Regions from separate parts of the Streptomyces sp. NPDC091682 genome, predicted to be linked through region 2. Evidence: predicted binding sites of a transcription regulator. Region 2 holds the regulator's gene; the other holds the start of a gene.
What was found. The regulator HspR, encoded in region 2, represses chaperone genes until heat shock. The targets are predictions, from matches to a motif close to TTGAGNNNNNNNNNCTCAA.

Region 1 (6,346 bases), on a different contig from region 2:
TCCAGTTCCACCTCCAGGTAGTGGTCGCGGAAGGTGTGGTTCTGTGCCGGGTCGAGGACCTCCAGCAGGGCGGCCGCCGGGTCTCCCCGGAAGTCGGAGCCCACCTTGTCGATCTCGTCGAGGAGGACCACCGGGTTCATCGAGCCGGCTTCCTTGATCGCCCGGACGATCCGGCCGGGGAGGGCGCCGACGTAGGTGCGGCGGTGGCCGCGGATCTCGGCTTCGTCGCGGACGCCGCCGAGGGCGACGCGGACGAACTTGCGGCCCATGGCGTGGGCCACGCTCTCGCCGAGCGAGGTCTTTCCGACACCGGGCGGACCCACGAGCGCGAGCACGGCGCCCCCTCGTCGGCCGCCGATGACGCCCATGCCGCGCTCGCCGCGCCGCTTGCGGACGGCGAGGTATTCGGTGATGCGGTCCTTCACGTCTCCGAGGCCGGCGTGCTCGGCGTCGAGCACGGCCCTGGCCCCCCGGATGTCGTACGCGTCTTCGGTGCGCTCGTTCCAGGGCAGTTCCAGCACGGTGTCCAGCCAGGTCCGGATCCAGGACCCCTCCGGGCTCTGGTCGCTGGCCCGCTCCAGCTTCTCGACCTCCTTGAGCGCGGCCTCCCGGACCTTCTCGGGGAGGTCGGCGGCCTCGACGCGGGCGCGGTAGTCGTCGGACTCCTCGCCGTCCTTCTCGCCGTTCAGCTCGCGCAGTTCCTTGCGCACGGCCTCCAGCTGCCGCCGGAGCAGGAACTCGCGCTGCTGCTTGTCGACGCCGTCCTGGACGTCCTTGGCGATGGACTCGGCCACGTCCTGCTCGGCGAGGTGGTCGCTGAGCGCCTTGACGGCGAGCTTGAGGCGGGCGACCGGGTCGGCGGTCTCCAGCAGTTCGACCTTCTGCTCGACCGTCAGGAAGGGCGAGTAGCCGGAGTTGTCGGCGAGCGCGGAGACGCCTTCGATCTGCTGGACCCGGTCCACGACCTGCCAGGCGCCGCGCTTCTTGAGCCAGCTGGTGGCGAGTGCCTTGTACTCCTTGACGAGCTCGGTGACCGCCCCGGGCAGCGGATCGGGCACCGTTTCGTCGACGGTCTCGCCCTCGACCCAGAGCGCTGCTCCCGGGCCGGTGGTCCCGGCTCCGATGCGGACCCGGCCGAGGCCGCGGATGAGCGCCCCGGGGTCCCCGCCGGACAGTCGGCCGACCTGCTCGACGGTGCCGAGCACACCGGTCCCGGCGTACGTCCCGTCGATGCGCGGCACGAGCAGGACCCGGGGTTTGCCGCTGCCGCTCTTCCCGGCGGCGGCCTGCGCCGCCTCCACGGCGGCGCGTACCTCGGCGTCGGAGAGGTCCAGCGGTACGACCATTCCGGGCAGCACGACCTCGTCGTCGAGCGGCAGTACGGGCAGGGTGAGTGTGACGGACGTCGAAGCCATGATCTTCCCTCCGGCAGTGAAGTTGAGCTCTGCCGACTCAATGCATCTGCGCCTCCCGATGTTCCCCAAGCCCCGTTCGCCGGGGGCGAACGCAGCCGGCCCGTCCTAAGTAGGAAGGCACCATCTGGCGCAGCACACGCACCGACGACCTCATGCGCGATGAAGTCGCGAAGAAGCGCCGGGCTCCCGAAGGAACCGATTAAGAGGTGGTTTCTACGGGGAAGAGGACGTCGAGCCGAGGAGTCCCAGCCGTCACCGTGGCTTCTACGGTGACGGTCTCTTCTTCGACCTTCGCGCATGCGTCCTGGACGGCTTCCAGGGCCTCGTGGAACGCCTCCCCACAGCCGTCCTCCTGGCCTGTCAGCTCGTCGAATACCTCCTGGGCCACGTAGTCGAGCTCCTCCCATTCCGGCCACTCGTCGTCGCACCACTCCCGCGGGTGCCGTCCCACCAGGGCCCGCACCTCGGCAACGTCAGCGAGGGCGTCCGGATCAGCAAGCACCGCTCGGTACGTTTCGCGCCCCTGGGCCACCAGCCAGAGCGCGAAGTAGTCGAAGCTGTCGTCGGAGCACAAGCCGCCCTCAATCCGGCCCACCGCCCGCCACAGTGCGCCCGTGGTGACCGCCGCGCACGCAACTTCCAGACGCGCCTGAAACTCCACGCCCTCGACGGCCGGCCGGCGACGCAACTCCCCACGCAGCCACTCCAGCCGTTCATGCCGGTCACCGGGGTGACAACTCAGCCCGTCCATGAGCGCCCAGAAGGTTTTCTCGTTCATGCGGCACAGCATCACAACCACCACTGACAAACCCCGGAGCCCTTGTCAGAGCGGGCGGAAATCGAAAAGTAGACCAGCAAAAGACCTCATGCCTCGGCGCAACCCAACTCTTCGCCCCGCAGCTAGGACGTCGGAGCCGACGCAATACGAAACGGCACCCGCCATGGCCCGTCCTTTGACGTGGATCTCTTCGTGTCGGCGGGTGCATCTACGCTCCCGTTCATGCACATGGATGATCTTGCCTGGCAGGCGGGCAACTTCGGCGGCATCGCCCCGAGAAGCGTGGACCTGCTGTTGGAGCACGGCCACCTGGAACTGGTGATCCGAGCGGCGGCGGAACGCGGCGAGTGGTTCTGTGCGGAAGGCGCGGTGGAGGAGTTGTGCCGGGGAGGGGAGTTCGACCGGGCGCTGAAGGTCATGGAGCCGTTCGTCGCAACCGGGTGGCCGACCGCCTTGTGGGCGAAGGCTGACGTCTTGCTCCGGTCGGGACGGCCGCAGGAAGCACTGGACCTGGTACGCCCGGACGCAGCCGGTGGGACCTCGAAAGCCGAGTCCCATGACTTCGCCGGTTTGCTCGCCAGGGCAGGGCGCGTCGGCGAGGCCGTCGAGCTACTCGTCCCGCACATCGACGGATGGTGGACCCTGTCCGTCCTCGTGGAGATCACCGAAGGCCGGGACCGTGACGAGCAGGTGCTGCAGCTGATCGCCCCGCACGCCGACAGTGCGCGCCGCGCCCGGGGCGAGAGCCGGTGGAATCACCCCTTCGACAACGCGCAGGAACTCCAGGCCCAGGTGTTGGAGCGCGCGGGCCATGCCGACGAAGCGATCCGGATCCTCGGTCAGGACATAGCCGGACGCAATTACCTGACGCAGAACACCCTCACCGCCTATGCCGGGCTGCTGTCGCGTCATGGTCGGCTCGACGAGCTGCGCGAGCTGGCCACCGGGCAGGACGCGCGCGCCGTCCTGGACCTTTACGCCGGTGCCCTTCGCGACCACGGCCGGGCCGAGGAAGCCGAGACCGTGATGCGCGAAGCCATTGCCGCCGACGACTGGGTCGGGTACCGGGCTTGGCTCTCCTCGACCTTGCTGCGGGACGGCCGACTGGACGACGCGATCTCCGTGGCCGAACCCGGCTTCGGCTGGTACGACTGCTCCAACCTCCTGGCCCCGCTCGTCCTCCCGCTTCTCCACCGCCCCGAGGAGCTGATGCACCTGGTGGAGCACCCCAGCGTCGTGCCCCACCATGACCACGAGGAGTTCCAGCTCGGGTGGCGGGCCTTGGCGCTCGCCGGACTTGGTCGCCTCGACGAGGCGATCGCCCTGGCCGAGGCCGACCCGCGCCCCTGGACCGACCCCCGCATCGTCAAGGCCCACCTCCTCAGCACGGCCGGCCGGTTCGATGCTGCCGCTGCCGAACTGCGATCCCTCGGCACGATCAAGGCACGTGAAGAACTGTGCGAGCTCTTGGTCCGGCAAGGGCGGGCCGCCGAGGCGATCGCCGTCCACCCCACCGCGGCCGAGCAGCGAGCTGCCAAACCGAAGCCCGTACCCGTCCCTCTGGACGAACACGGGTACTCCTTGGAGCCCCCCTTCTAGGAGTGGCAGGCCGCCACCAGGTCTGCGGGCGGGGCTGGCTCACCTCACGCGCCCTACCGGGGGGGCTCACATCGGATCGGACATCAGACCGCGGAGATGCGGATGTTGCCCGACGTGGTCTCCACCGAGATGCGGGAGGAGGCCGAGGCGTCGTCGGGGAGGGTGACGTCGCGGTCGCCGGAGTCGGTGGAGACCTTGATCCGGTACGGGTCCTGCGGGGCCTTCAGGGTGACGTCGCCCGAGCTGGTTTCCGCGAGCACCGATGACGGGGCCTTCGTGAAGTCCAGGCGTGCGTCGCCCGAGGACGAGCGGATCTCGGCGCTGGGGCCGGTCAGGCCGGTGGCGGTGATCCCGCCCGAGGAGGTGCGGACCTTCAGCGGGCCGCCGATCCGGTCGGCCGTGACGTTCCCGGAATCGGCCTCCACCTCGGCCCCCGCTACCCCCGTCACCGTGATGGCGCCGCTGGAGCTCTCCAGCTCGACCGTGGCCGCGGCCGGTACCTCCAGTCGGTAGTCGACGTAGCAGTTCCCGGAGCAGTTGTTGCTGAAGGTCAGTACGCCTCCGGTGACCTTCTGGCCGGTCTTCGGAACGGTGTCCCCGCGGTAGTGGACGGTGCGGTGGACCGTGACTCCGGGGCCGGTCCCGGGGGTGACGTCGATCGAGCCGGACCGGGCCCCCGTCACCTTCACCGCCTTGACCGCCTCGGTGACCGTGGCATCGGCGCTCGCCGTCTTGTAGGCGTCGTCCGCGAGGGCGCCGCCGGAGAAGGAGCAGCCGGCCAGGAGGAGGCCGGCGCCGAGGGCGGCGATCGCGGTGCGGGACGTGCGGGCGGACGTGGTGGAGGAGGTCATGGACCGATTCTGGGTCGGCAGCCCGTCCCGGGCCGATGGGGCACGTACCCGAACCCCCGGTGGGGTTAACCCCCGTTCCCCGTCCACTCCCCGTCCGCTACGGGCCGGTGGTCACGGGGAATTCCGAGGGCGTGCCGGGCGCACCGGGCAGTCCCCACTCGCTCCAGGAACCGTCGTACACCGCGATCTCCTCGTACCCGGCGAGGTCGGCGCCGAGGGCCAGCACGCAGGCGGTCACCCCGGACCCGCAGCTGAAGTAGAGCCGGTCCCGGTCCCCCGTCAGCGCCCTGAAGGCCGCGCGCAGTTCCCCGGCCGGTCGCATCAGACCGCTCGGGTCCTGGAGTTCGGCGAACGGCAGGTTGACCGCACCCGGCATGTGGCCGCCGCGCAGGCCCGGGCGGGGTTCGGGGACGGTACCGGCGAAGCGTTCCCGCGTGCGGGCGTCGAGGACGGCCGCGGCCGGGTCGGCCAGGGCCCGCGCGATGGTGGCGCCGTCGACGAGCAGCCCGGCCCGGGGCCGGGCGGTGAAGGAGCCGCGCGGACCCCTGTACGCGGGGCCGGTGGCCGAGGTCGGCAGGCCGGCGGCGGTCCAGGCGGGCAGTCCCCCGTCGAGGACGGCGGCCCGGTCGAAGCCCATGGCGCGCAGCATCCACCAGGCGCGGGCGCTGGAGTAGATGCCGGCCCCGTCGTAGACGACGACGGTGTCCGCGTCCTCGACACCGAGGGCGCGCATCGCCTCGGTGAACTCCGGGGCCCCGGGCACGGTGTGCGGGGTGGGGGCGGTGTGGTCGGACAGGGGCCCGTCGAGGTCGAACGGGCGGGCGCCCGGGATCCGGTGGGACGCGGCGCGGTGGGCGCCGACCGAGGCGTCGAAGAGGACCAGGCCGGGCGCACCCAGTCGCTCGGCGAGCCAGTCGACCCCGACGAGCGGTCCGGGAAGGGGCCCGATCAGCACTTCGGGCCGTGCCACGGGCAGGGTTTCGGGCCGTTCCACGGGCAGAGCTTCGGGCCGTGCTTCGGACGCGGCGTCCTGGGGCTGGGTCATGCGGCACCTCCGGCTGTACGACACGGGTCGCCCCATCCTCCGCCGTGGCCCGCACCGGCTTCCCGTCCGGGGGTCAACCGCAGCCGCCCGGCCGGGCGTAGACCGCCACCCGGGCGCCGCGCACCCCGGTCATCGAGCACAGGTCGAAGCGGGCGGCCAGTTCCTCCCGCTTGACCGCCTCCCGCGGGTACGGGTCCAGCGGCTGACCGGCCGGGTCCGACAGCACGATCACCCGGGGCGAGGCCAGCAGTGCCGCGCGGATCCGGTCCGGGGGCAGCTCGGTGCCCTGGAGGCTGTGCGAGGCCGCCGGGGTGCGGTCCAGGGCCACGTCGCGCAGTTCTCCGTAGAGCTCGGGCGAGGACAGCAGCCACTCGCGCCTGCGCGAGGGCGTGAACAGCACCGCGTCCCCCGGCCGGGCCCGCTCCCGGACCGCGGCGGCCACCGCGAGCACGTCGTCCTTGCGGCTCTCGGGCGTGCGCAGCCACACCGACCAGAGGCCGAACGGCACCAGGAGCGCGCCCGCCAGCACCCACGGCCACCACCCGCGGGCCCGCGCGAGCCGGACCCCCGCCAGCAGGGCGAGCCCGGCCAGCGCGTAGATCACGTACCGGTCGACGTACCAGGGGTTGAACAGGGAGATCACCATCAGTACCCCGGG
Region 2 (6,346 bases):
CCCACCGCGGCCGCCCGTGCGAAGGGGTGGCCGCCCTGGGTCGCCCACAGCAGGGCGGTGATGGCCGCGAGCGGCAGGCCGAGCACTGCGAGCAGCACCACTGCCCCGACGAGGTCGCACACCCGCTTCGCCGGTGGGGCGGCGGGGACCCGTACGCGCGGAGCGGTGAGTGTGAGGGGCATGTCAGCACGCTGCCGCATGCTTCCGGCGGTCTCGTGGTGGCGCGCGGCCGCGGTGACCCGTTCGGCCGCGCCCGCCGCTATCGGGGGTGCCGTCCCGGGACCCCGTGCCTCACGCGCCGGCGAGGCCGAATCGTCCGGCCCCGCCGGCGTGTGGGGGTGGGATGTGGGGCTGGGATGTGGGGCGGAGTCCAGGGTGGTTGCGCGTAAGCATGGCCTAAAGGTTGAGTCGACTCGACTCAGCTCTGTTGACGCCGGCGCGGCGATGCGGCATGGTTGAGTCTGTTCCACTCAAGTCAGCTGGAGGAATTGAAATGGCACGTGCGGTCGGCATCGACCTGGGCACCACTAACTCCGTCGTCAGCGTTCTGGAAGGCGGCGAGCCCACCGTCATCACCAACGCCGAGGGCGCCAGGACCACGCCGTCCGTCGTCGCCTTCGCCAAGAACGGCGAGGTCCTCGTCGGCGAGGTGGCCAAGCGCCAGGCGGTCACGAACGTGGACCGGACCATCCGCTCCGTCAAGCGCCACATGGGCACTGACTGGAAGATCAACCTGGATGGCAAGGACTTCAACCCGCAGCAGATGAGCGCCTTCATCCTGCAGAAGCTGAAGCGCGACGCCGAGGCGTACCTGGGCGAGAAGGTCACGGACGCGGTCATCACCGTCCCGGCCTACTTCAACGACTCCGAGCGTCAGGCGACGAAGGAGGCCGGTGAGATCGCGGGCCTGAACGTCCTGCGCATCGTCAACGAGCCGACGGCCGCCGCCCTGGCCTACGGCCTCGACAAGGACGACCAGACCATTCTCGTCTTCGACCTCGGTGGCGGCACCTTCGACGTGTCGCTCCTGGAGATCGGCGACGGCGTCGTCGAGGTGAAGGCCACCAACGGTGACAACCACCTCGGTGGCGACGACTGGGACCAGCGCGTCGTCGACTACCTGGTGAAGCAGTTCGTGGGCGGCCACGGCGTCGACCTGTCCAAGGACAAGATGGCGCTCCAGCGTCTGCGCGAGGCCGCCGAGAAGGCGAAGATCGAGCTGTCCTCCTCCACGGAGACCACGATCAACCTGCCCTACATCACGGCTTCCGCCGAGGGCCCGCTGCACCTGGACGAGAAGCTCACGCGCGCCCAGTTCCAGCAGCTGACCGCGGACCTGCTCGACCGCTGCAAGACCCCGTTCCACAACGTCATCAAGGACGCCGGCATCCAGCTGTCCGAGATCGACCACGTGGTCCTGGTCGGCGGCTCCACCCGTATGCCGGCCGTCGCCGAGCTCGTCAAGGAGCTCACCGGCGGTCAGGACGCCAACAAGGGCGTCAACCCGGACGAGGTCGTCGCCATCGGCGCCACCCTCCAGGCCGGTGTGCTCAAGGGTGAGGTCAAGGACGTCCTGCTCCTCGACGTGACCCCGCTGTCCCTCGGCATCGAGACCAAGGGCGGCATCATGACCAAGCTGATCGAGCGCAACACCACGATCCCGACGAAGCGCTCCGAGATCTTCACGACGGCCGAGGACAACCAGCCGTCCGTCCAGATCCAGGTCTACCAGGGCGAGCGCGAGATCGCGGCGTACAACAAGAAGCTCGGCATGTTCGAGCTGACGGGCCTGCCCCCGGCCCCGCGCGGCGTCCCGCAGATCGAGGTCTCCTTCGACATCGACGCGAACGGCATCATGCACGTCACGGCCAAGGACCTTGGCACGGGCAAGGAGCAGAAGATGACCGTCACCGGCGGCTCCTCGCTCGGCAAGGACGAGGTCGACCGCATGCGCCAGGAGGCGGAGCAGTACGCGGACGAGGACCTGCGCCGCAAGGAGGCGGCCGAGTCCCGCAACCAGGGCGAGCAGCTCGTCTACCAGACGGAGAAGTTCGTCAAGGACAACGAGGACAAGGTCCCGGCCGACGTCAAGACCGAGGTCGAGTCCGCCGTCGCCGAGCTGAAGGAATCGCTCAAGGGCGAGGACACGGCCGAGATCCGCACCGCGACGGAGAAGCTCGCCGCGGTCAGCCAGAAGCTCGGCCAGGCCATCTACGCCGACGCGCAGGCCGCCCAGGCCGCCGGCGGTGCCGGTGACGCGGGCCAGGCCAAGGCCGACGACGACGTCGTCGACGCCGAGATCGTCGACGACGAGAAGCCGAAGGGCGGCGCTGCCTGATGTCGGAGGAGACCCCGGGCTTCGACGAGAAGCCCGAAGTCCCCGACGCCGGTCAGAACGACGCTGAGCCGAAGGCCGCCGACTCCGCCAAGGACGAGGCGGCCCCGGCCGGGGACGCAAGCCAGGACGTGGCGCTGCTGGCGCAGCTGGACCAGGCCCGTACCGCGCTCTCCGAGCGCACCACGGACCTCCAGCGGCTCCAGGCCGAGTACCAGAACTACCGCCGCCGGGTGGAGCGGGACCGGATCACCGTCAAGGAGATCGCGGTCGCGTCCCTCCTGACGGAACTGCTGCCGACCCTGGACGACATCGGCCGGGCGCGGGAGCACGGCGAGCTGGTCGGCGGCTTCAAGTCGGTGGCCGAATCGCTGGAGACCGTCGCCGCCAAGATGGGCCTGCAGCAGTTCGGCAAGGAGGGCGAGCCCTTCGACCCGACGATCCACGAGGCCCTGATGCACTCGTACGCGCCGGACATCACCGAGGACACCTGCGTGGCGATCCTGCAGCCGGGGTACCGGATCGGCGAGCGTACGATCCGTCCCGCACGGGTCGCGGTGGCCGAGCCCCAGCCGGGCGCGGCCCCGAAGTCCCCCGGTTCCGACTCGGCGGTCGCGGAGGGCGAAGCGCCGGACGGCTTGGACGCGGATGCCCCCGACAAGGGCTGATGCACCACACGTAGGAGCACGAGAGGAGGGACACCGGGGATGAGCACGAAGGACTTCGTCGAGAAGGACTACTACAAGGTCCTCGGTGTCCCGAAGGACGCCACCGAGGCCGAGATCAAGAAGGCGTACCGGAAGCTCGCACGCGAGTTCCACCCGGACGCCAACAAGGGCGACGCCTCGGCCGAGGAGCGCTTCAAGGAGATCTCCGAGGCGAACGACATCCTCGGCGACGCCAAGAAGCGCAAGGAGTACGACGAGGCGCGCGCCCTGTTCGGCAACGGTGGCTTCCGCCCCGGGCCGGGCGGCGGCGGCTCGTTCAACTTCGACCTGGGCGACCTCTTCGGGGGTCAGCAGCAGGGCGCCGGCCAGGCCGGCGGCTTCGGCGGCGGCCTGGGTGACGTCTTCGGCGGCCTCTTCAACCGCGGCGCCGGCCCCGGGGCGGGCACCCGCACCCAGCCGCGCCGCGGCCAGGACATCGAGTCGGAGGTCACCCTCTCCTTCACGGAGGCGGTGGACGGGGCCACGGTCCCGCTGCGGATGTCCTCCCAGGCGCCCTGCAAGGCCTGCTCGGGCACCGGCGACAAGAACGGCACCCCCAGGGTGTGCCCGACCTGCGTCGGCACCGGCCAGGTCTCGCGGGGCAGCGGCGGCGGCTTCTCGTTGACCGACCCCTGTGCGGACTGCAAGGGCCGCGGCCTGATCGCGGAGACCCCCTGCGACGTCTGCAAGGGCAGCGGGCGCGCCCGCAGCTCCCGCACCATGCAGGTCCGGATCCCGGCGGGCGTTTCCGACGGCCAGCGGATCCGGCTGCGCGGCAAGGGTGCGCCGGGCGAGCGCGGCGGTCCGGGCGGTGACCTCTACGTGGTCGTGCATGTCGGTTCCCACCCGGTCTTCGGCCGCAAGGACGACAACCTGACGGTGACCGTGCCCGTGACGTTCGCGGAGGCGGCGCTGGGGGCCGAGATCAAGGTCCCGACCCTGAACGGCCCCTCGGTGACGCTGAAGCTGCCCCCGGGCACCCCGGGCGGTCGCACCATGCGGGCCCGCGGCAAGGGAGCGGTCCGCAAGGACGGCACCCGCGGCGACCTGCTGGTCACGGTGGAGGTCGCGGTCCCGACCGAACTGTCCGACAAGGCCCGCGAGGCCCTGGAGATGTACCGCGAGGCGACGGGGTCCGAGGACCCGCGCTCCGCGCTGTTCGAGTCCGCGAAGGGAGCATGACATGGACGGCCGCCGACGACAGTCTTCCCGTCTGGGAAGCGGTTACCAACTCACCGACGAGACCCCGGTCTACGTGATCTCGGTGGCCGCCCAGCTCTCCGGTCTGCATCCGCAGACCCTCCGCCAGTACGACCGCCTCGGCCTGGTCTCCCCGGACCGTACGGCCGGCCGCGGCCGGCGCTACTCGGCCCGTGACATCGAGCTGCTCCGCACGGTGCAGGCGCTGTCGCAGGACGAGGGCATCAACCTGGCGGGCATCAAGCGCATCATCGAACTGGAGAACCAAGTCGCCGCGCTCCAGCAGCGCGTGGCCGAGCTCGCCGCAGCCGTGGACGGCGCCGCGGCGGTCCTCCAACAGCGCGAGGCCCAGGTCCACGCCTCGTACCGGCGCGACCTGGTCCCGTACAGCCCCCCGCAGCCGGGCAGCGCCCTGGTGGTCTGGCGCCCCAACCCCAAGCGGCCGATGGACTGACTTCGACCGAGCACGCACGAAGGCCCCCGCCCGGACAGCCGTCCGGGCGGGGGCCTTCGTCTTCTCACCTGTACCGCCGGCGGAGCGTCAGAGCCCTTCCCGGTCCGGGTCGAGGTCCTCGTGGCCCGGATGCCCCTCGCAGTCCTGCTCGGGGCCCAGGGGACGGCCCAGGATGCCGGACCGGGCGATGAGGTAGCCGAGCTGCGCGCGGCTGCCGCTGCCCAGGGTGGTGGCGAGCTTGGCTATGTGCGCCCGACAGGTGCGGACGTTCATGCCGAGGCGGCGCGCGATGGCCTCGTCGACGTGGCCCTCGATCAGGAGCTGGGCGATGGTCCGCTGGACGCCCGTTATTCCGCCGGGGGCGTTGCGGTACGTCACCTCCTCCTGGAGGGGCACGGCCCGGTGCCACAGCTGCTCGAACACCTTGATGAGGTAGTCGACCAAGCCCGGGTGGCGCAGTTCCAGGGCGACCCGGCGGTCGTCGCTCACCGGGATGAAAGCCACCGTGCGGTCGAAGATGATCAGGCGTTCGATCAGCTCCTCCAGCGTGCGGATCTCCACCTTGCCCATCGAGATCCGCTCCACGTAGGCGAGCGTGCCCTGACTGTGCCGCGCGGTGTGCTGGTACAGGGTCCGTATGCTGACCCCGCGGTCGATCAGCGGCTGGTCGCGCTCCAGGGCTTGGGTGAGGGCCAAGGAGGGCCGGGCGCCGCCGGGCTGGACCGTCAGCACCTCGGTGTGACATTCGGCCGTCGCGAGGTCCAGCGCGGCGTTGATCTGTTCGAAGCCCTCCAGCACCGTGATGGCGTGGGTGTTGGCCGGGCTCTGTGCGCTGATGGCCAGGAAAGGCTCGAAAGTGTCGGTGAGATCTACAGCGCTGCGCCGGCGGTCCTGGATCTCGCGTTCAATCGGATGGAGCCGTTGGGCCAGAGCTACGGACGGCGGAACCGGGCGGAGCTGGTTCGCGTCATCCGGGTCGGGCTGCAAAAGAGCGAATTCAAGCAGGCAGGGGGCGTTCTGGATCTCGCCCCGGGCGATCCGGCCGGTACTCAGTGCGGTCGCATAGAGCCGCGCCCCCTCGGTGCACATGGACGTCACAGGGTGGGGATGTGTCGCTTTTGTCTCGCTTCGCGTCAAATCTCCACCCCCCAGGGTCCTGAACATGCAAGAACATGATGCATCGTCCCTGTGGCATTGACGTGCCTGAATGAGCCATCGTCTGTCACGCGGGGGAGAGGATTCCATCAAGTGAGGACGAAGCCGACCATGTACAAGAGAATGCTTCGCTCGGTGCTTGCCATAGTTTTCTCCGCCGTTGCGGGTTTTGGGGCAGTCAGCGCCGTCGAAAGTGACGCGGGGAGCGCTAGGGACGGTCAGGGTACGGGCCTGACGAGCAGCGACGACACCGGCTGGACCACGGCTCCCGCGGGTAAGTACGCGGACACGGGCTGGACCATGGCGCCTGCGGGTAAGAGCGGCGACACCGGCTGGACCACGGCCCCTGCGGGTAAGAACGACGACACCGGCTGGACCACGACGCCTGCGGGTAAGGGTGACACGGGCTGGACCACGACTCCCGCGGGTAAGGACGACACCGGCTGGACCACGGCCCCTGCGGGTAAGAACGACGACACCGGCTGGACCACGACG

Region 1: the regulator HspR is predicted to act here: its motif matches at 1,438-1,456, upstream of lon (endopeptidase La).

Annotation. Positions count from the first base shown of each region.
Region 1 covers NZ_JBIVTH010000006.1:4,282-10,627, reverse strand. The annotation lists gene lon (endopeptidase La) at 1-1,415, opposite strand, end outside; gene ACIQK6_RS15360 (DUF4240 domain-containing protein) at 1,615-2,193, opposite strand; gene ACIQK6_RS15355 (hypothetical protein) at 2,416-3,792, shown strand; gene ACIQK6_RS15350 (DUF4097 family beta strand repeat-containing protein) at 3,876-4,643, opposite strand; gene ACIQK6_RS15345 (sulfurtransferase) at 4,741-5,688, opposite strand; gene ACIQK6_RS15340 (hypothetical protein) at 5,762-6,346, opposite strand, start outside.
Region 2 covers NZ_JBIVTH010000034.1:31,085-37,430, forward strand. The annotation lists gene ACIQK6_RS40125 (sugar transferase) at 1-182, opposite strand, end outside; gene dnaK (molecular chaperone DnaK) at 494-2,338, shown strand; gene grpE (nucleotide exchange factor GrpE) at 2,338-3,003, shown strand; gene dnaJ (molecular chaperone DnaJ) at 3,043-4,224, shown strand; gene ACIQK6_RS40145 (heat shock protein transcriptional repressor HspR) at 4,226-4,696, shown strand; gene ACIQK6_RS40150 (helix-turn-helix transcriptional regulator) at 4,784-5,860, opposite strand; partial or broken gene ACIQK6_RS40155 (hypothetical protein) at 5,945-6,346, shown strand, end outside.